Regions from separate parts of the Viridibacillus sp. FSL E2-0187 genome, predicted to be linked through region 4. Evidence: riboswitches for the same ligand, from Rfam matches in the RefSeq annotation. Region 4 holds a riboswitch; each other region holds the start of a gene.
What was found. A riboswitch is a leader RNA that binds a small molecule or an ion and turns the genes downstream of it on or off. The one in region 4 is predicted to bind S-adenosylmethionine.
Positions count from the first base shown of each region.

Region 1: another riboswitch for S-adenosylmethionine. It lies ahead of MHH85_RS01735 (methionine ABC transporter ATP-binding protein); the one in region 4 lies ahead of MHH85_RS00440 (5-methyltetrahydropteroyltriglutamate--homocysteine S-methyltransferase).
Region 2: another riboswitch for S-adenosylmethionine. It lies ahead of MHH85_RS17635 (methionine ABC transporter ATP-binding protein); the one in region 4 lies ahead of MHH85_RS00440 (5-methyltetrahydropteroyltriglutamate--homocysteine S-methyltransferase).
Region 3: another riboswitch for S-adenosylmethionine. It lies ahead of MHH85_RS15225 (VOC family protein); the one in region 4 lies ahead of MHH85_RS00440 (5-methyltetrahydropteroyltriglutamate--homocysteine S-methyltransferase).

Region 1 covers NZ_JBBOVG010000001.1:369,289-374,667, forward strand. The annotation lists gene MHH85_RS01705 (acetyl-CoA C-acetyltransferase) at 1-877, shown strand, start outside; gene MHH85_RS01710 (acyl-CoA dehydrogenase family protein) at 905-2,689, shown strand; gene MHH85_RS01715 (arsenate reductase family protein) at 2,798-3,154, shown strand; gene gcvH (glycine cleavage system protein GcvH) at 3,233-3,613, shown strand; gene MHH85_RS01725 (hypothetical protein) at 3,693-4,037, shown strand; gene MHH85_RS01730 (thioredoxin family protein) at 4,049-4,357, shown strand; SAM riboswitch class I at 4,414-4,520, shown strand; gene MHH85_RS01735 (methionine ABC transporter ATP-binding protein) at 4,647-5,379, shown strand, end outside.
Region 2 covers NZ_JBBOVG010000001.1:3,630,010-3,635,388, reverse strand. The annotation lists gene MHH85_RS17650 (glycine C-acetyltransferase) at 1-348, shown strand, start outside; gene MHH85_RS17645 (pyridoxal phosphate-dependent aminotransferase) at 515-1,678, opposite strand; gene MHH85_RS17640 (carbon-nitrogen family hydrolase) at 1,859-2,647, shown strand; SAM riboswitch class I at 2,727-2,831, shown strand; gene MHH85_RS17635 (methionine ABC transporter ATP-binding protein) at 2,950-3,963, shown strand; gene MHH85_RS17630 (methionine ABC transporter permease) at 3,953-4,624, shown strand; gene MHH85_RS17625 (MetQ/NlpA family ABC transporter substrate-binding protein) at 4,641-5,379, shown strand, end outside.
Region 3 covers NZ_JBBOVG010000001.1:3,100,988-3,106,366, forward strand. The annotation lists gene MHH85_RS15220 (Rqc2 family fibronectin-binding protein) at 1-1,340, shown strand, start outside; gene MHH85_RS15225 (VOC family protein) at 1,581-2,510, opposite strand; SAM riboswitch class I at 2,619-2,728, opposite strand; gene pyrE (orotate phosphoribosyltransferase) at 2,919-3,551, opposite strand; gene pyrF (orotidine-5'-phosphate decarboxylase) at 3,551-4,261, opposite strand; gene MHH85_RS15240 (dihydroorotate dehydrogenase) at 4,262-5,173, opposite strand; gene MHH85_RS15245 (dihydroorotate dehydrogenase electron transfer subunit) at 5,170-5,379, opposite strand, start outside.
Region 4 covers NZ_JBBOVG010000001.1:109,126-114,504, forward strand. The annotation lists gene MHH85_RS00420 (alpha/beta-type small acid-soluble spore protein) at 71-280, opposite strand; gene MHH85_RS00425 (DJ-1/PfpI family protein) at 703-1,251, opposite strand; gene MHH85_RS00430 (S1 domain-containing RNA-binding protein) at 1,497-1,925, shown strand; gene MHH85_RS00435 (YkuS family protein) at 2,110-2,358, shown strand; SAM riboswitch class I at 2,555-2,656, shown strand; gene MHH85_RS00440 (5-methyltetrahydropteroyltriglutamate--homocysteine S-methyltransferase) at 2,763-3,884, shown strand; gene MHH85_RS00445 (L,D-transpeptidase family protein) at 3,951-4,445, opposite strand; gene MHH85_RS00450 (PrkA family serine protein kinase) at 4,745-5,379, shown strand, end outside.

The DNA.
Region 1 (5,379 bases), 260 kb from region 4:
TGCAGAACGTATTATGCTTGGACATTCAAAGGCTATTATTGCAGGCGGTATTGAATCTATGAGTCTAGTACCAATGATGGGCAATGTGATTAGACCTAATGCGACTTTAGCGGAAACTGCGCCACAATATTATATGAGTATGGGGCATACAGCGGAAGAAGTAGCTAAGAAATATGATGTTAGTCGCGAGGATCAAGATGCCTTTTCTGTTCGTTCACATGAATTAGCCGCTAAAGCAATTCAAGAAGGTAAATTCGTCGATGAAATCGTGCCAGTGGAAGTCGTACAACGATACGTGGATGCGGGGAATAATTTGCAAGAGAGAAAATTCACATTTGACATGGATGAAGGTGTACGTGTTGGTACATCTCAAGAAACACTTGCGAAATTACGCCCAGCGTTTTCAGTAACTGGAAGTGTAACAGCAGGAAATGCTTCACAAACTTCAGATGGTGCAGCAGCAGTACTTGTTATGGACAGTGAAGAGGCTGAAGCACAAGGCTTAAAGCCGATGGCGAAATTTTTATCCTTTGCAGTAGGCGGGGTACCTCCTGAAATTATGGGGATTGGCCCAACAGTTGCTGTACCGAAGGCGCTGAAAATTGCGGGCCTATCTATCGAAGATATTGACCTATGGGAAATTAACGAAGCTTTTGCTTCACAATCAATTCAAGTGGTGCGTGAACTGGGCATCGACCTTGAAAAAGTCAATGTTAATGGTGGTGCAATTGCATTAGGGCATCCGCTTGGTGCTACAGGTTCCATCTTAACACTGAAATTAATTCATGAGTTAAAACGTCAAGGTAAAAAGTACGGTGTAGTAACAATGTGTATCGGTGGCGGTATGGGAGCTGCTGGCGTATTTGAAATTCTATAAATAACACACAAAAGGGGAGCGATTATTATGACAGAGAAATTAGCGAATATCATTAGAGGCGGTAGCTTTTTAACTGAAGATGTAGAACTTGATCGTGTATTTACGCCAGAAGATTTCACTGAAGAGCATAAAATGATTGCGAAAACGACAGAGGACTATGTGCAAAATGAAGTATTACCAGTCGTTGAAAACTTAGAAAATCATGAGTTTGACCATTCTGTACGATTATTGAAAAAAGCTGGTGAACTTGGTCTTTTAGCCGCAGATGTACCTGAAGAATATGAAGGATTAGGCTTAGACAAAGTAACATCGGCATTAATCGCTGAGAAAATGTCAGTAGCTGGCGGATTCTCTATTACACACGGTGCACATGTTGGAATTGGTTCATTACCAATCGTATTATTTGGTAATGAGGAGCAAAAACAACAGTACTTACCTAAGCTAGCATCTGGTGAGCTAATTGCAGCTTATGCATTAACGGAGCCAGGTTCTGGGTCGGATGCATTAGGTGCAAAAACAGTAGCAAAACTAAATGCAGAAGGCACACATTATGTATTAAACGGAGAAAAACAATGGATTACAAACGCTGGTTTTGCTGATGTATTCATCGTATATGCGAAAATTGATGGCGATAAATTCTCAGCATTCATAGTAGAACGCAATTATCCAGGTGTTTCTGTCGGTGCAGAAGAAAAGAAAATGGGGATTAAATCTTCTTCAACTCGAACACTAATTTTAGAAGATGTAAAAGTACCAGTTGAAAACCTACTTGGTGAAGTAGGGCGCGGTCACATTATTGCATTTAACATTTTGAACATCGGTCGTTACAAATTAGGTGTGGGATCAATTGGTGCATCAAAGCGTGCTCTTGAATTAGCGATTTCGTATACAAACCAACGTCAACAATTTAAAACACCTATTTCATCTTTCAATTTAACGAAAGAAAAACTATCAACAATGGCTTCAAAATTATATGCTACTGAAAGTTTAATCTACCGTACAGTAGGATACTTTGAAGATCGTATGGGTCAATTAAGTGAAGAAGAACAAAAAGACGGTAAAGCGATTGCAGCATCAATTGCAGAATATGCTATTGAATGTTCTATCAATAAAGTTTTTGGTTCTGAAACACTTGACTATATCGCTGATGAAGCAGTGCAATTACATGGTGGATATGGTTTCATGCAAGAGTATGAAGTAGAGCGCATTTACCGTGATTCACGTATTAATAGAATTTTTGAAGGAACAAACGAAATTAACCGTTTCATCATACCTGGCACGTTTATGAAAAAAGCAATGAAAGGTGAGTTACCTTTATTGCAACAAGCGCAGAGCCTACAACAAGAGCTTTTAATGCTAATGCCTGAAGAAATTGGTGATGAGCCATTAGCACAAGAAAAGCATCTTGTGAAAAATGCGAAAAAAATCGCTCTATTAGCAGCTGGTCTTGCTGCACAAAAATATGGCCCGAAATTAGATGCCGAACAAGAATTACTAGTGAACATTGCGAATATCGCTAACCAATTATTTGCAATGGAATCTACTGTGTTACGTACAGAAAAAGCTATTGCTCGTGATGGGTTAGACAAAGCAAGCCAAAAATTACTATATACTCAAATCTTCTGCCAAGAAGCATTTGAAGAAATCGAAAAAGAAGCAAAAGAAACAATCATTACAGCTGTAGACGGAGACAATGCTCGTATGATGTTATCTGCGCTTCGCAAACTTACTCGTAACAATCCTTACAATGTTATTGCGAAGAAACGTGAAGCATCAGTTAAACTAATTGCTGCTGAGAAATTTGTTGTCTAAAATAAGCTAGTTGAGAATCCGAACACAACTTTTGTGTTCGGATTTCTTGCTTGTATACTATACTCCCACTACAATAGAATTAAATAGTTTGGAAAAAGGAGCATGTATATGTCTATTTTATTCATTCAATATCCAAAATGTACAACTTGTCGTAAAGCAAAAGCATGGTTAGACGAAAATGGCGTAAAGTATACAGATAAGCACATCGTTGAAGAAACACCTTCTAAAGAGGAATTAAAACAGTATCTAGATGCTAGTGGTTTACCATTGAAGAAGTTTTTTAATACTTCAGGGATGAAGTATAGAGATCTACAATTGAAAGATCGACTGGCTGATATGTCGGAAGATGAGCAATTAGAATTGCTTGCTTCGGATGGTATGTTAATCAAGCGTCCAATCGTTACAGACGGTAAAAAAGTGACGTTAGGATTTAAAGAATCAGACTTTGAACAGACATGGAAATAACACAGACATATGCTTGTTTTTACAATGGAAATATGTCAAACTTAAAGTGAATATAATTACATATTTGGAGGGGTATTCATGAGCACACCAAAAGACTTACGCTATTCTGAAGAACATGAATGGGTAAAAACTGAAGACGGAAAAGTACGTATCGGTATTACACATTTCGCACAATCTGAACTAGGCGATATCGTTTTTGTTGAACTTCCACAGGTTGGCGACGAATTAGTAGCAGACGAACCATTCGGCAGTGTTGAATCTGTAAAAACTGTATCAGAACTTTACGCACCGATTTCTGGTAAAGTTGTTGAAATTAACGAAGAGCTTGAAGAAAGCCCAGAGTTCGTTAACGAATCTCCATACGATAAAGCATGGATGGTTGTAGTTGAACCAGCTGATAACGCTCAAGTTGATGCATTATTAACTGCAGAACAATACGAAGCAATTATCGAAGAATAAGATCTGAAAACGCCGTGCATTTGCTCGGCGTTTTTTTAAACTTGGTAAACGACAAAAAGTATTTGTTAGGAGGGTATATATGACTTTTAACAAACTGATTATCGTAGAAGGGCGCCAAGATAAGTTGCGAATCGCGCCAATATTAGCAGAGAACATTCCGATAATATGTACGAATGGAACAGTTAGTGCAAGCCGATTAGAAGAGATTTTGGCACCATATGATGACTGCGAAATGTATGCATTTTTTGATGCTGACTCATCGGGTGATAAGCTCCGTGCTCTTTTTAAAAGAGAGTTCCCAAATGCTCGTCACCTACACACCTCCTCTACTTATAAACAAGTAGAAGCTACTCCTAGAAGACATTTAGCTAGAATATTATTGGCGGCAAATTTTACAGTTCATAAAGAATATCTAATAGTATAGGAATGAAGAAGATGGAAGAATGGTCACGTGAACAATGGGAAGAAACTATGAAAACCTCCTCGCTTTCGGCTTTTTATTTGTATACACCATTATGTGGTACATGTGCAGTTGCGTCGAAGATGATGGAAGTAGTAGAGCATGTCGTTAGCGATATTCCTATTGGTAAAGCGAACTTGAATTATATACAAGATGTAGCGTTTGATTATGAAGTAGAAAGTGTTCCGTGTTTGATTATTTCGAAAAACGGGAAAATTCACGATAAAATTTATGCCTTTCAATCAGTACCTTTTTTGTTTGAAAAATTACGTCAAAACGATTGACGTTAAAGCAATAGCGTGATAAAGTAGCAAACATAACTAATTAAATATAGTCGTTACTCTTATTTAGAGAGGTGGAGGGAAGTGCCCAATGAAGCCCGGCAACCGTCATATTTATATGGCACGGTGCCAAATCACACAAAGTATTTACTTTGGAAGATGAGAGAACGGTTTTACGTATATAGCTTTGCGTTAAACCCTTCTGTTAATCTGCAGAAGGGTTTTTTTAGTTTCTAAGAGATGCCAGTAGAAAGTGCATACTTTTTAGTTTTAAAATAAAGGTGGTATGACAGTGATTCAGTTAGAAAATGTAATGAAAAAATATAAAACTGCTAACGGAGAGTTAACCGCTGTCAAAAATGTGAATTTATCTGTTGAAAACGGAGAAATATTCGGCATTATTGGATACAGCGGAGCGGGTAAGAGTACGCTCATTCGTTTATTAAATGGTTTGGAGCAACCGACAACAGGAAAAGTTGTTGTGAATGGTCAGGAAGTTTCGTCGATTAAAGGAAGTGCGTTACGTAATGCACGTCAAAAAATCAGTATGATTTTCCAACATTTCAATTTACTCTGGTCACGTACTGTTGAAGAGAATATTGCATTTCCATTAGAAATTGCAGGTTTATCTAAGGCGGAACGTCAGAAAAAGGTATTAGAACTTATTGAATTAGTCGGTTTAAAAGGCAGAGAAAAGGCATATCCTTCTCAATTATCAGGTGGTCAAAAGCAACGTGTAGGTATTGCTAGAGCACTGGCAAATAACCCAGAAGTATTGCTTTGTGATGAAGCTACTTCAGCACTTGATCCTGAAACTACGGATTCAATATTAGATTTATTAGTTGATATCAATGAAAAATTAGGCTTAACAATCGTACTTATCACACATGAAATGCATGTCATTCGTAAGATTTGTCATCGCGTGGCGGTAATGGAAGCTGGACAAGTTGTTGAAAATGGTGATGTCCTAGAAGTATTCCAATCACCACAAGCAGACGTTACAAAACGATTTGTATCTCAAATTA
Region 2 (5,379 bases), 3.5 Mb from region 4:
GCAATCACTGCAGCTGTTCAAATGTTAATTGATTCAACAGAACTTTGCGATAAATTATGGGAAAATGGCGATTATTTAAAAGCGGGTCTGAAAAAACTTGGATTTAACATTGGTGCATCTGAAACTCCGATTACACCGTGTATCATCGGTGATGAAAAACTAACTCAAGCCTTTTCTGCTCGTCTCTTTGAAGAAGGTGTATATGCTAAATCAATCGTCTTCCCAACTGTACCTAAAGGCACTGGACGTGTACGTAATATGCCAACAGCCGCACATACAAAAGAAATGCTAGACGAAGCTTTAGCGTCTTATGAAAAAGTAGGTAAAGAGCTAGGCGTAATTTCATAATATAAAAAATGCTCAGCGCTATGTGCTGGGCATTTTTATTAGGAAATTTTTTTGTTAATTCTATAGTCACCTGTGATTATGTGAATGTTTTATTGTTATATTTATTAAACCCATTCCACTGAAAAACCAACTTATGGGATAAGGTGGTTTTTCAATGTATAAACACTTAAAATAAATTTAGTTTTGAGATACGCGTTATTGCTTCATGAAGCCTGTCCTCATCAACAAGCAAGCCAACACGTACGTACCCTTCTCCGTATTCACCAAAACCATTACCCGCAGCAACTGCTACATCAGCCTGTTCTAGTAATAAATCAGCAAATGCTTCACTCGTATAACCTTCTGGTACAGGAAGCCATGCAAAGAATGAACCTTTTGGTGCTGTCACTGCCCAGCCAATACGATCGCAAGCGACTTTTAATGCGTTCCGGCGGCTTTCATACATAGCTACTAACTCTGTTACACATTCTTGTGAACTAGTAAGTGCTGCAATACCAGCCTCTTGTACAGCAGGGAATAGACTGACAAATAAATGGTCTTGTACTAAATTTAATGCTTCAATTAGCTTTACGTTACCAACTGCAAAGCCAACCCGCCAACCGGCCATATTATACGTTTTCGATAAAGTATACAACTCAACCCCGACATCTTTAGCACCTTCAGCTTGTAAAAAGCTCACTGGTTTTTCATCATCAAATCCAATTGCTCCATATGCAAAGTCGTGCATAACTGCAATATCGTGATCTTTCGCAAACTGCACCGTTTCATCAAAAAATGATAAATTAGCAACAGCACCAGTTGGGTTATTCGGATAATTTAAATACATTAATTTTGCACGAGCTTTTACCTCATCTGACACAGTTGTGTAATCAGGTAGGAAGCCATTTTCCGCTAGTAATGGAATTGTATCGAACTTGACATCAGCTAGTGCTACGCCTGACCAATAGTCCGGATAACCAGGGTCTGGGAGTAGCATTGAATCACCAGGGTTCATAATAGCTAAAGGTAATTCAACTACACCAATTTTTGTGCCAAAAAGTATGGCTACTTCCGTATTTGCATCGATTTCAACGCCGTATTCTCGCGCATAAAATTCAGCAATGGCTTCCTTGAATTCTGGTAAGCCACGGAATGGGGAGTATTTATGAGTTTGCGGATTAATAACAGCTTCCTGCATAGCTTTTATAATATGAGGAGGTGTTGGTTGGTCTGGGTTTCCTTGGCCTAAATTGATGACATCTCTACCTTCCGCAACTGCGGCACCTACTTTTTGTACTAAAGTCGCGAAAAACTGCTTCGGCAACTGTTGTAATCTCGTTGAAAATTCCATCTTCGAACAAACCCCCTTGAATTTTTTTCTTTAATAACTTGTTATCCACAAAATCTTTCTTCTAAATACTCTATACACAACAACTACTTTGTGGATAAAATAGACGTGTGTATAAAATAGTCGCAATAATAAGAGAAATATTATAACCTTTTTAAGAAAATGTCTACAGGTGGTGGAGTTATGAAAATTGCATGTATACAGTTAAATGTTGCCTTCGGGGACATCGAAAAAAATTTTACAAACGTCGAAAAGTTTATCAGGGAGGCCGCTGATAAGGGAGCGGAACTCGCAATTCTTCCTGAAATGTGGAATTCTAGCTATGCTTTAGAGAAATTAGAAGACCTTGCAGATCCGAACGGGGAGCGCACAAAGAATTTTCTACAAAATCTTTCAGAAGAATTACAAATTCATATTGTTGGTGGCTCGGTATCAACAAAAAAAGATGGGGAATTCTACAATACGATGTACGTATATAACAATAAAGGGGAGCTTGTCAGCGAATATGATAAAGCGCATCTTTTCCGTCTAATGGACGAGCATTTGTATTTATCAGCTGGCGATAAGCAAAATAACTTTGAACTGGGTGATATTCCAGCAGCTGGTGTTATCTGCTACGATATTCGTTTTCCAGAGTGGTTACGTCTTCATGCCTTGAACGGAGCGAAAGTAATTTTCGTTTCTGCACAATGGCCAACACCACGTATTGATCATTGGAAAACGTTATTACAAGCACGTGCAATTGAAAGCCAGTGTTTTGTTATTGCGGTAAATAGAATTAGCCATAAAAAACAAAATTTCAACGGTCAATCGATGGTTATTGAACCTTGGGGTGAAGTGTTATGGACTGGTGGAGAAGATGAAGAAATGGCGATTATCGATGTCGATTTCTCTATAGTGGATGAAATTCGACAACGAATCCCGGTATATGATGATCGTCGCCCTGAATTATATAAAGATATTTTGAAATAATACAAAGTTTCAAAAAAGTGTTTGACATCTACATTATTTCACAGTAATATTTAGTTCATAACTTACAAACGAATATTGAACTTTATCTAGAGAGACCGAGGGATAGGCCCTATGACGTCCGGCAACCCCCTGAAAAGGGAAGGTGCCAATTCCTACAGAATGAGTACATTCTGGAAGATAAATCGCCAATTTACATTTACGATGCTTCTTTCAGAAAACCGAAAGAAGCATTTTTTAATACAGTAAATTCCAAGTAATTCTATAGAAGTTACATAATTTAAACAGATTTGAGGGGATACAATATGCTCGAGATTCAGAATCTTACAAAAGTATATAAAACAAAAAAGGGTACGGTAACGGGCGTAGACAACGTATCGTTGACAATCGATAAAGGTGAAGTCTTCGGTATTGTTGGTTACTCTGGCGCAGGGAAAAGTTCACTGCTACGTTGTATCAATTTACTAGAGCGACCAACGAGTGGGAGTATCATCGTAAATGGCCAAGATTTAACGAAGTTAAAAGGTGAACAACTGCGTAAAGCGCGTTTGAAAATCGGTATGATCTTCCAGCACTTTTACTTAATCAGTCAAAAAACGGTTGGCGAAAATATCGAATTTGCTTTAAAAGCAGCGGCTACACCACCGAAGCAAATTAAGGCCCGTGTAAAAGAATTGCTTGAAATGGTCGGTTTATCGGAGAAAATCGACGTTTACCCAGCGCAGTTAAGTGGTGGTCAAAAGCAACGTGTCGGTATTGCTCGTGCACTTGCAAACAATCCATCCGTACTACTTTGTGATGAAGCAACATCAGCACTTGACCCAAAAACAACGGTTTCCATTTTACGCTTACTAAAAAAGATCAATCGTGAGTTGAATATTACAATTATCCTTATCACACATGAAATGGATGTTGTGAAAGAAATTTGTGATCGTATGGTTATTATGCAAGATGGAAGAGTCATTGAAGAAGGAGAAGTTTACGATGTTTTTGCAAATCCGGTTGAGCCATTAACACAAGAATTTATTAGTAGCGTTGTATCATTTGAATTACCGCCAACTATTCTTAAAGGTGTGACAGGGGAAATTGTGAAAGTACTATTCAAAGGAGATGTAGCTGGTGAGGGCGTCATTTCAGATATGATTCAAAACTTTGAAGTACGTGGTAATTTCTTGCACGGCACAATTGAATATATTCAAGAAAAACCGCTTGGTATTTTCCTAATGGAGCTACAAGGTCAACCAGATAATGTAGGGAGAGCTATTTCTTATATGGAAGGGCGCGGTGCGTTTGTGGAGGTGATTAACGATGCTATTTGATTTCGAACATTTTATTAGTATGCTTCCGGACATTTGGAAAGCATTTGGTGAAACGTTACTGATGATTGGTATTTCACTTAGTATTTCACTAATTATCGGTTTACCACTTGGTATTATTTTATTTGTTACAAGCAAAGGTTTATTTTTACGTAATCGTTTTTTTAATGGGGTTTTAGGGTTTATCGTCAATCTAGTTCGTTCCGTTCCGTATATCATTCTATTAGTAGCGTTGTTCCCGCTAACAAAAATACTGGTTGGAGATACAATTGGTCCCGTAGCGGCGAGTGTTTCATTATCTGTAGCAGCCATTCCATTCTTTGCGAGACTAGTAGAAACGTCTATGCGTGAAGTTGATAAAGGTGTCATCGAAGCATCAATAGCTGTCGGTGCAACACCGTGGATGATCATACGAGATGTGCTATTACCTGAAGCGAAATCGGGTATTATTCAAGGGGTGACAATGACGATTATTAGTTTAGTAGCATATTCCGCAATGGCTGGTATTGTCGGCGGTGGCGGAATTGGTGACTTGGCTATCCGTTTTGGTTATTACCGCTATGACAACACAATTATGATTGCGACAGTTGTCATTTTAATTGTTATCGTCCAAATTATTCAACTTTCAGGCGATGCCATTTCAAAAGCAATTGATAAACGATAAAAGGGGAGATTTGAAAATGAAAAAGTTTTTACTAGCAGCGTTATTATTCGTATTAGCAACAGCTTTAGTTGCATGTGGTAACAAAGATGAAAGCAAACCAAAGGATTCAAAAGACATTAAAATTGGCGCAACTGCAGGACCATATAGTGACATGTTAAATAAAGCAATCATCCCGCAATTAGAGAAAAAAGGCTATAAAGTAAAAACGGTTGAATTCAGTGACTATGTACAACCAAATAAAGCATTAGATTCTAGTGATATTGATGCAAACCTTTTCCAACACTCAATTTATCTTCAAAACTTTAATGAACAGAACAAAATGAAGTTAGCTGGTCTAATCAACGTGCCAACTGCACCAATGGGCTTCTTTGCAAAAGATTTTAAATCAATTGATGATATTAAAGACGGTGCAAAAGTAGCGATTGCTAACGATCCATCAAATGCGGCACGTACATTATTAGCATTACAAGAACAAGGTCTTATCAAAATTGACCCTAACATCGAAGAGCTAAAAGCATCTGAAAAAGACGTTGTTGAAAATCCTAAAAACTTAGTGTTCCAACCAATCGAAGCAGCGGGTCTACCTCGTGCAATCGAAAGTGCTGACCTTGTTGGTGTCCCAGGAAACTTCGCGCTTGCAGCAGGACTTAAATTACAAGATGCACTATTCTTAGAAAACATGCCTGATAAATTCCGTAATGTTATTGCAGTTAAGGAAGAAAATAAAGATTCACAACTAGCAAAAGACATTTTAG
Region 3 (5,379 bases), 3.0 Mb from region 4:
TGCACGCGGAAATAATGGGGCGCCATAGCAATTTAATTTTAGTAGACAAAGAGACAAACAAAATCGTTGATAGCTTAAAACATCTACCACCTGCTATGAATAGTTACCGCACAGTTTTACCTGGTCAACCTTTTATTGCACCACCAGAACAAGATAAGAAAGACCCTAAAACTATAAACAGGGAATCATTACAACAATTCTTTGCTGAAGAAAAAAACACTCAAGAAATAGTACAACACTTTACAGGTTTCTCTCCCTTACACGCTACTGAATTGTTATACAGAAGTAAAACTACAGGGCAACCGATTGCTGACCTCTTCTCATTATTTATTGAAGAATTTGAAATTGGAGGAAATTCACCAACCTACGCTGAAGTAAAGGGGAAAACATATTTTTCACCAGTGAAATTAACACATTTAGAAGGTGAGCATACAAGCTACCAAAACCTTAGCACTCTACTGGATCGCGTTTTCTTTGCAAGAGCTGAGAGAGACCGCGTTAAACAACAAGCTGGTGATTTAGAACGCTGGTTACAAAATGAAATTAGCAAACTTAAATTAAAATTAAAAAAACTCCAAAAGGATTTGGATCGAGCAAACAATTTAGACCAATTTCAATTATCAGGTGAGTTATTAATGGCCAATTTGTACGCTTTTGAAAAAGGGCAAAAAGAAGTTACTGTTGTTAATTATTATAGTGAAGACAGTGAGGAAATCACAATCCCTATTAGCGAACGTAAAACACCTGTTGAAAATGCACAGAGCTACTATACTAAGTACAACAAGGCAAAAAATGCACTTATCATGGTACAAGAGCAACTTGATAAAACGCAAGAAGATCTAGCCTACTTTGAAATGCTATCGCAACAAGTACAACAAGCCGCTCCTGCTGATATAGAAGAAATTCGTGAAGAGTTAGCGGAACAAGGCTACTTGAAATTACGCGCTTCAAAACGACGTAAAAAGCCAACAAAACCAACTCCAGAAAAGTTCAAATCTTCTACAGGAATTGATATTTCAGTTGGTAAAAACAATAAACAAAATGATTATTTAACATTTAAAATCGCTCGTAAATCTGAAATTTGGATGCATACAAAGGATATACCAGGATCACACGTCGTTATTCACTCTTCTGATCCTGATGAACAAACTTTACTAGAAGCAGCAACTTTATCAGCCTATTTCAGTAAAGCACGTGAATCATCATCCGTGCCTGTCGATTACACAGAGGTACGGCAAGTAAAGAAACCAAATGGCGCTAAACCTGGTTTTGTTATTTACTTTGAGCAGAAGACATTGTATGTAACACCAGCTGAAGAACTAATCATGAAATTAAAATAATACTTTTGAAGAACACATAAAAGGATTCGCATATTTTCATTTGCGAATCCTTTCCCTATTTAATAACTTAATTACTTTTCAGTTACATCTATGTCTCTCAATTTTCTTGAAATTAAATACTCCCCAAATAACTTTCTATATAAATTTTGGAATTTGCTGCAATCATTTTAGCAAGCACTAAATTTTCTTTTAAGCCTAATGTTACGTTAATAATCGTAGTAGAGATTCGGCTTATTTGTTTTATGCAATTTCAAAAACTATACGATTACCACTTGGATCTTCTACAACAAACTCATTCCTCAAGTCTTGGATTTGTATTTGCTGTTTAATATAATTTTTTGCTGTCTCAAAGCTTTCTGTTGTTGGTAATTTAAAACGTACTTCTTTTAACCCTGATTCATTATCAGCTGCCTTTTGAAGTCCTTCACCCGACCACACATTTCCCGCAAGATGATGATGATAGCCCCCCGCTGAAATAAAAAATGCTGTATCAATAATCATCTGTTTTTCAAAACCTAATTTATTTATATAGAAATCTACGGATTCCTCAATATTTGCAACTCGCAAATGAACATGGCCAATTATTGTTTCAGCTGGTAATTTTCCATCTGTTTCAAAATCAGCTAATGGAGCTAACTCTTTAAAATTAAGAGGATTACTTCCACTAGGATACTTATCCCAATCTTCACGATTACGATCCGCATATATTTCTATACCATTTCCTTCAATATCATATATATAAAATGCCTCACTGTACCCATGATCACTTGCACTATCTAATCTAGCAATTGGAATATAGCGTTCAAAGTGCGGGAAACGTGAAGATTGCTCTATCGGGCTATCTATCGTTTCTTTATTACGCAGAATTTCGAAAAATTTCGTTGCAAACGCTTCTCTACTTGGTAATAAAAAAGCTGTATGGAATAAACCTGTACTTTTAGCTGGTTGTAATTTTTCTGCGGTTTTTTCTAATTCAAAAATAACGTTGTTACTGCCTTTACTACCAAACTTAGCATGTTGTGTACTTCTTTCAAAAACAACAAGACCAACTACATTTTCATAAAATGCAATTTGACGTTCCAAATCTTTTACTTTTAAAATGACACTACCAACTTGCGTTGCAGCATCCAATACAAATTTACCTTGTGTCCCATCAATTCTTTGTACCATCTTTTTAACCTCTCTCATTGTTATTTACCAATTAAGGAATAAACGACTTCAAAAAAAAAACTCCCTTTCTACATTATCGAGAAAGAGAGTTGAGGGGGGCTAATTCAACTCTTATCTCTCATAATTGCAAGCAATTATGTTGGAGTTAGCACCTTCCTAAATATTAGGGGTTGCTGAAACTTCAGCGGGCCAATTCCCTCAGTTTCTCAAGATAAGAAATCTACTTAATATTCCTAGTTAACTTATTGGTTTAATTGATTTTAAAACAAATTCCATAATTAAGCAACATATATACAATTATTTTTTTCATTTTAAATAACTCTTTATAAATTAGAATTTTGCACAATAAAAAACTAGCTAGAGAAAATGTTTTTTTCTCTCGCTAGTTTAAATAGCACCTTTATTGTATTATTTCAATTTTCCCGCTTTTAAATCATCATGCCATTGCAATAAACCTGGAATGTCTGTTTCATTAATAGCTCCTGATTCTTTAGCCGCTTCAACTAATGCTTCGAAATTTGATAGACAATAGTATGGAACACCCACTTCTGCGAAAGCTTGTTCAGCACGTGGTAATTTATATGAATATACCGAAACGACGCCAAGTACTTCAGCGCCTTCACGACGAAGTGCTTCTACTGCTGTAATGCTAGAACCACCCGTTGAAATAATATCTTCTACTACAACTACTTTTTGCCCTTCAGAAAGCTTTCCTTCTGTTTGGTTCCCACGGCCATGTTCCTTTGGTTTTGAACGTACATATACCATAGGTAAGTCTAAAATGTCGCTTACCCACGCTGCATGCGGAATTCCCGCCGTTGCTGTTCCAGCTACTACATCTGTTTTCGGGAAGTTTTCTTTAATAAGTGATGCAAGGCCGTTTGCGATTGTTGTACGTACTTTTGGATACGATATCGTTAAACGTGTATCACAGTAGATTGGTGATTTAATACCTGATGCCCATGTAAATGGATCATTCGGGCTTAGCTCTACCGCCCCCACTTCTAACATACCTTGTGCAACTTCTTTTTGAATTGTCATTATTGTTGTCCTCCCCATAATTGTTGAACAGCGTGGTACGCTTCAACTGGATTTTCTGATTGTGTAATAGCACGACCTACAACGATTTGCGTCGATCCTTCTTGGCGTGCAAAATCAGGTGTAGCAACGCGTTTTTGATCATGCGCAGCACCGCCAGCCATACGAATACCTGGTGTTACTTTTAGGAAGCTTTCTCCACACACTTCGCTGATTGCTTTTGCTTCAAGTACAGAGCACACAACACCATCTAAACCAGCTGATTGTGCAAGTTTGGCATAATGTAATACTGATTGATCTAAAGACAAATTGATTTTTTGCTCGTTTTGCATTTCCTCTTCAGTTGTTGAGGTTAATTGAGTTACTGCAATTAAAGCTGGTCGCTGCTTACCTTCCTCAGTTCCCTCTTTTAATCCTTCAAGAGCAGCAGCCATCATATTTGAACCACCTGCAGCATGGACATTGACAAGGTCCACACCAAGTTTTGCTAAGCCCTTCATCGCTGATTTCACCGTATTTGGAATATCATGTAGTTTTAAATCTAAAAAAATGTCGTGACCTTGTGCTTTAATTTCGCGAATGATGTCTGGCCCTGCTTGTAAATAAAGCTCAAGACCCACCTTCACAAATAGTGGCTCATTGAACTGTGAAAGAAATGTCATTACTTTCTGTTCATCTGGAAAATCTAACGCGATAATAGGCTTATTATTCATTTAGCGGTGGCTCCTTCCAATTACATCTGTTAATTTGTCATAACCTAATTCATCTAGCTTTTGTGGTAATGCTTCTATAATATTTGGGCAGACGAATGGATCCACAAAGTTTGCAGTACCTACCGCTACCGCACTTGCTCCTACAGATAGAAAGTCGATAACATCCTCTACTGTTGAAACTCCACCCATCCCAATAATCGGAATATTAACGTTTCGGCTTACTTCATGGACCATACGAATTGCTACTGGTTTAACAGCTGGGCCTGATAAACCTCCCGTACCGTTAGCAATAATAGGTTTTCCTGTTTTCGGATGCAGACGCATACCGATTAATGTATTAATCATCGTAATACCGTCTGCCCCGCCTGCTTCTACAGCTTTAGCGATTTCAGAAATATTCGTTACATTTGGTGATAATTTCACATATACAGGTACATCTGATACCGCTTTTACTGCTGCAGTTAAGTCACTAGCTGATTTCGGATCTGTACCAAATTGAATCCCACCACATTTAACATTTGGACATGAAATATTCAACTCTAATGCATGTACATTTGGTGCCTTTGAAATAGCCTCTGCTACTGCTACATAATCGGCTGTTTCTGTTCCAGCCACATTAGCAATAATCGGCACATCATATTTTTCTAGCCATGGAAGTTCATGTGCTAAAATATGCTCTAAACCCGGATTTTGTAAGCCAATGGCATTTAACATACCTGCTGCTGTTTCAGCAACACGTGGTGTTGGGTTACCAGATCGTGTTTCTAAAGTTGTAGCTTTAATCATTATTGCACCTAACTTTGATAGATCATAAAGTTGTGCATATTCTTGTCCAAATCCGAAGCAGCCTGAAGCTGGGATAATGGGGTTTTTTAATGTTAAGCCTGGTAATTCGACTTGTAATCTATTCATAGCTTCACAACTCCTCTCGGGAAGACTGGACCGTCAGAACAGATCTTCAAGTATTCTTTTTCTGTTGCATCTGTTGTATTACATACGCAAGCATAGCAAGCTCCAATGCCGCAGCCCATGCGTTCTTCAAAGGATAGGAATCCTTTTTTATCAGGATAAGTTTGCTCTAATGCCCCTAGCATCGGAGTTGGTCCACAGCTATAAAA
Region 4 (5,379 bases):
TTAAATAGCTGATTTTAAATCCAAAGTAAAAAGGTAGAGCATGATAACTCTACCTTCATACTTTGGATTTTTATTGTCCAGATTTGCCTTTTACTTGGTTTTCAGCCATTTGAACTAGTCGTTTAGTGATTTCTCCACCAACTGAGCCGTTTGCGCGAGAAGAAGCTTCTCCACCAAGTTGTACACCAAATTCTTGTGCAATTTCATATTTCATTTGATCAACTGCTTGTTGAACACCTGGTACTTCAAGTTTATTAGAACTTCGATTATTTGAAGCCATAACTTTCACCTCCTTGAGATATTAGAATGGACAAGAATTTGTTTTTAATACATGAAGGAATGAAGTGGAAAGTTCATCCTACATGGTGTTTTAGGCTGCTATAGCAATATAAATACCTCTTTTTTTAAAAAAAATTAAATTAAGCTTTTGATAGAAGGGATTATAAAAAGTATTTTTGAAATAAAAAATATCGCAATTACAAAAAGTATATTTTGTGAAACGAATGAAAACATAATAATGCAGGAAGAATAAGTGTGGTAGAACACACTAAAAAAGGTCATCATATTCAGAATGAATCCAATGAACAAATGATTAGAATGAGGTTTATGAGGAAGTGAGTTAGTAGCTATCAAAAAACGTATCCAAAATAATTTAAATTATTTTGGATACGTTCTTTTGTTTATTTTTATGAACAAATCGTATTAATTTAGTTGTTTAATGAATTCCCTCATAAATCCTGGTAGATCAGGCCAAGCATGTCCGGAAATGAGGTTTCCTTGAACATGAAGAGGATCTTCAATATAAGTTGCTCCCGTGGCTTCTACATCTGGTTTACAAGCGATATAAGCCGTTAATTCGCGACCTTTTAAGTATTGAGAAACAGTTGTTAAAATGAGACTAGCATGGCAAATTGCTGCAACAGGTTTATTTGCCTCAAAGAAATGAGCGACGATCTTTGGAACATTTTCATTTAATCGAATGTATTCAGGAGCTCTTCCTCCAGGGATAATCAATCCATCATACTCTTCAGGCTGTACATCCTCAAACGCCAAATGAGATTCAATAAGGTATCCTTTACTCTCAGTATAAGTATCCCAACCAATAAAATCATGAACGACCGTTTGTAAGTTTTTCTTCGATGGAGCAGCTATTTGCACATCATAGCCCTCTTCAAGACAACGAAAATATGGATAATAAATCTCCAAAGCTTCAACGGCATCTCCAGCTAACAATAATACTCTCTTTGACATTACTCATTTCCTCCTCCCAAAAATGGACTTTCGCCTTCACTTATATATTCTGAACATATCATCAATATCCTCTATTACGCGGTTTTTTTATAAATCTAAAGGTGCAAGCCACCCAGTCAACGATACTACCTAAGTCATGAGTATTAAATTGAATATATTGTTGATATTAAATTATATAACGGAAGACTGGCGTGAAAAATAAAATTTGATATAATAAAGTATAGTATTTATTAGGAGGAAATGGATTGTCAGTAGAAATTGGTAGTAAGGTACAAGGTAAAGTTACAGGAATTACAAATTTTGGTGCGTTTGTTGAGTTGCCAGATAAGGTGACGGGACTAGTGCACATTAGTGAAGTTGCAGAAGCTTACGTAAAAGATATTAATGAACATCTTAAAGTAGGGGATCAAGTAGAAGTAAAAGTCCTAAGCGAAAAAGAAGGAAAAATTGCCTTATCTATTAAAAAAGCGATTGATAAACCTGTTGAAAGTACGTCTTCTTATACGAAGCGCCCTTATCGTCAGAAGGATAATCGCCAACGAGGCAATTTCCAACCGAAGGAAACTTTTGAAGATAAGATGGCTAAATTCTTAAAATCAAGTGAAGATAACTTATCTACTCTAAAACGCAGCACCGAGTCTAAACGCGGTGGAAGAGGCGGAAGAAGAGGGTAATTATAGATAGCGGAAGAAACGTACATCTTTTAAGATGTGCGTTTTTTTTATTTTATGGACCAATGTCATCGACACTACTTATACTAGATATCTTATTATGGGTTTTGTCTTTGTTTTAGTTGAAATTGCATACATAAATATAAGCAGAAACGGACAACTTATCAACTAGGAGGTGAACCCTACTATGTCGATAATCGGTGTAGAGCAATCATTAACGAATGTATCAGAGGCTTTGCTTGCAAAGGGATATGAAATCGTTGAACTGAAACGTGAATCAGATGCAACGGGTGTAGATTGTTGTGTCATTACAGGGTTGGACAATAATGCACTGGGCATTCACGATACGTCCATTCAAGGTGCAATCATTGAAGCGGCGGGCCTATCCGCAGATGAAGTCTGTCGGAAAGTAGAAGAAAAACTTAATCTACATTAATAAAACAATGCCAGGTCTAGTATAGAGACCTGGCATTGTTTTATTATGCGGTAGCCTAAACTATTAATATCAATAGATTTAAATAAAGTATATGACTAATTTCAAATCTACTTAATAAACAATATTTAACATGTAAATATTGACAATCTATGGATATGCATGTAGATTGATAACAAGTAATTAAAAATATGTAACTTTCTTATATAGAGAGATGGAGGGACTGGCCCTTTGATATCTCAGCAACAGACTTTTTTTTGCACTGTGCTAATTCCAGAAGCGTAACGCTTGAAGATAAGAAGAGTAAATAGCTATGAAGCCAATCTCTTCTTTTTTTAGAAGGGGTTTTTTTATACCCCGAAAATCTAGTAAAAAACATAAATTTAACTTTAGAGGGGTTGTCCATTTTGACTAACACAATAACTAAAGCACCATTTCGAGCAGACCATGTAGGGAGCTTTCTTCGTCCACAAGTACTTAAAGATGCAAGAGCACAATATCAACAAGGTCAGATAACTAAAGAAGAATTACGTTTAATTGAGGATATAGAAATTGCTAAGCTAGTTGAAAAGCAAAAAGAAGTCGGTCTATCTGCTGTAACAGATGGTGAATTTAGAAGAAGATGGTGGCATTTAGACTTTATCAGAGCGATTGAGGGGATTCGTGTTTATGAAGTAGACATTTCTGGGGCTTTTAATGGGGCTATGAAAAAAGCGGAGGCATATACGGTCGATTCGAAATTAAATTTCCCAAAAGACCATCCATTTTTAGAAGACTTTAAGTATTTGAAGAGTATTGCTGGTGAGCATGTTGCGAAAATTACAATCCCAGGACCTAATATGATTTTTTACTCAGGTGTAGTTGGAAGCGAACCGTATTTAAGTAATCCTTCATATGCTTCACTTGATGATGTGGCTAAAGATATTGTTAAAGTATATCAAGATGCGATTCAAACTTTTTACGAAGCTGGATGCCGCTATTTACAATTAGATGACACAAGCTGGGGAGCTTTGTTCAGTGATGTTTTTCGAGATAAGATAAAAGAAAAGGGATTTGATCCAGATGAATTAGTGAAAAAGTTTGCTGATATTACTGTTGAAGCACTAGCAAATAAGCCTGAAGATATGTCGATTACGATTCATATTTGTCGCGGGAATTTTAAATCTTCTTGGTTATATCAAGGGGCATATGAACCGATCGCAAAAGAATTGTTTTCACGTGTGAATGTGGATGCCTTTTTCTTAGAATTTGATAATGAAAGATCCGGAGATTTTAAACCATTACGATTCATAAAAGATCAACATGTCGTTTTGGGATTGATTACTTCCAAGACTTCTGAACTCGAAGATGAAGCTGAAATTAAAGGAAGAATCGAAGAAGCAACGGAATATGTGAACATCGATCAGCTTTGCTTAAGTCCACAATGTGGTTTTGCCTCTACTGAAGAAGGTAATCTATTAACGGAAGAACAGCAATGGGAAAAATTACGACATGTTGTACGTATCGCTAAAGATGTTTGGGATAAATAGACTTTAAAATAAGGACTACCTACAAAGTCAGCTAATAATGACTAGTGTGGGTAGTCCTTTTTACTATTACGGATGTATAAAAACCGCAGTCCCAATCGGAATAATACTAGCTAGCTCTTCTACATCTTCATTATGCATGCGAATACAGCCGTGCGATACGGCTTTACCAATTGAACTTGGATCATCTGTACCGTGAATTCCATACGTATCTTTTGATAAGCTCATCCACATCGTTCCAAATGGGCCTCCTGGGTTAGGTGCTTTATTAATGATAATAAAATTTCCTACAGGTGTATTGGTTAACATTTTTCCAACCGCAATAGGATATTGCTTTTGTAAAATACCATCTTTATATAATCTAAGCCAACGATTGTTGAGTGAAACATCAATTTGATATGGAATTGTATTAGGATCAGGAAAACCTGGAATAACAATAGGTTGGCCAATATAAAGTACATTTGGATTGATAGATGGATTCGCGCTTATAATTGCGGATAGCGGCGTGCGATAATCTCTAGAAAGTTGAAACAGTGTTTCACCTGGTTTAACCGTATGAATCAGTGTAATCACCTCCGAAGTTGTTACAGTACATTATATGTTTGTTATATAGGGAGTTTCATAATGACATATTGACATTCACAATTTTTTTAGAAGGAATAGCAGAATAGGTAAAACTGCTGACAACTATAAAATTGGTCTTTAGTAGGATTAATGACACTTTAACCAGTTGAATGCATGCTCCATGAGCTACTTCAAGATTTCCTTAAAGAAGAATCCTTAACAATGACTCATTAATGGGTATCATTATTTGTCTAATTTCATACTATGTTATAAATCAGGCTAAGAATGGAGGGAAGGCTATAGACATTTTAAGTAAGTTTAAGGTTTATCGTGAAGAAGAAAACAGGCTTAAGTGGGAAGGCTCTTTTGCGGATTACTTAAACATTGTGAAAGAAAGGCCGGAAGTCGCTCAAACAGCCCATTCACGTGTGTATAATATGATTAAAAGCTCTGGATTAGAAGAAAGAGACGGACAAAAATTATTTAACTTTTTTGGACAAGAAATTTTTGGGCTCGAATCAGCAATTGAACGATTGGTAGAGGAATACTTTCACCCTGCGGCACGAAGATTGGATGTTCGCAAACGGATTTTATTACTAATGGGACCTGTAAGTGGGGGGAAATCGACAATTGTGACTTTGCTAAAGCGAGGACTGGAGCAATATTCACGTACTGATGAAGGCGCGGTATACGCAATAAAAGGATGTCCGATGCATGAAGACCCACTCCACCTAATTCCACATCATTTGCGTAAAGATTTTTATGAAGAGTATGGTATACGTATAGAGGGTAATTTATCTCCTTTAAACACGATGAGACTTGAAAAAGAATATGATGGCCTTATTGAAAATGTGATGATTGAACGTATTACCTTTTCAGAAGATAAACGTGTGGGAATTGGGACATTTACACCTTCTGATCCAAAATCACAGGA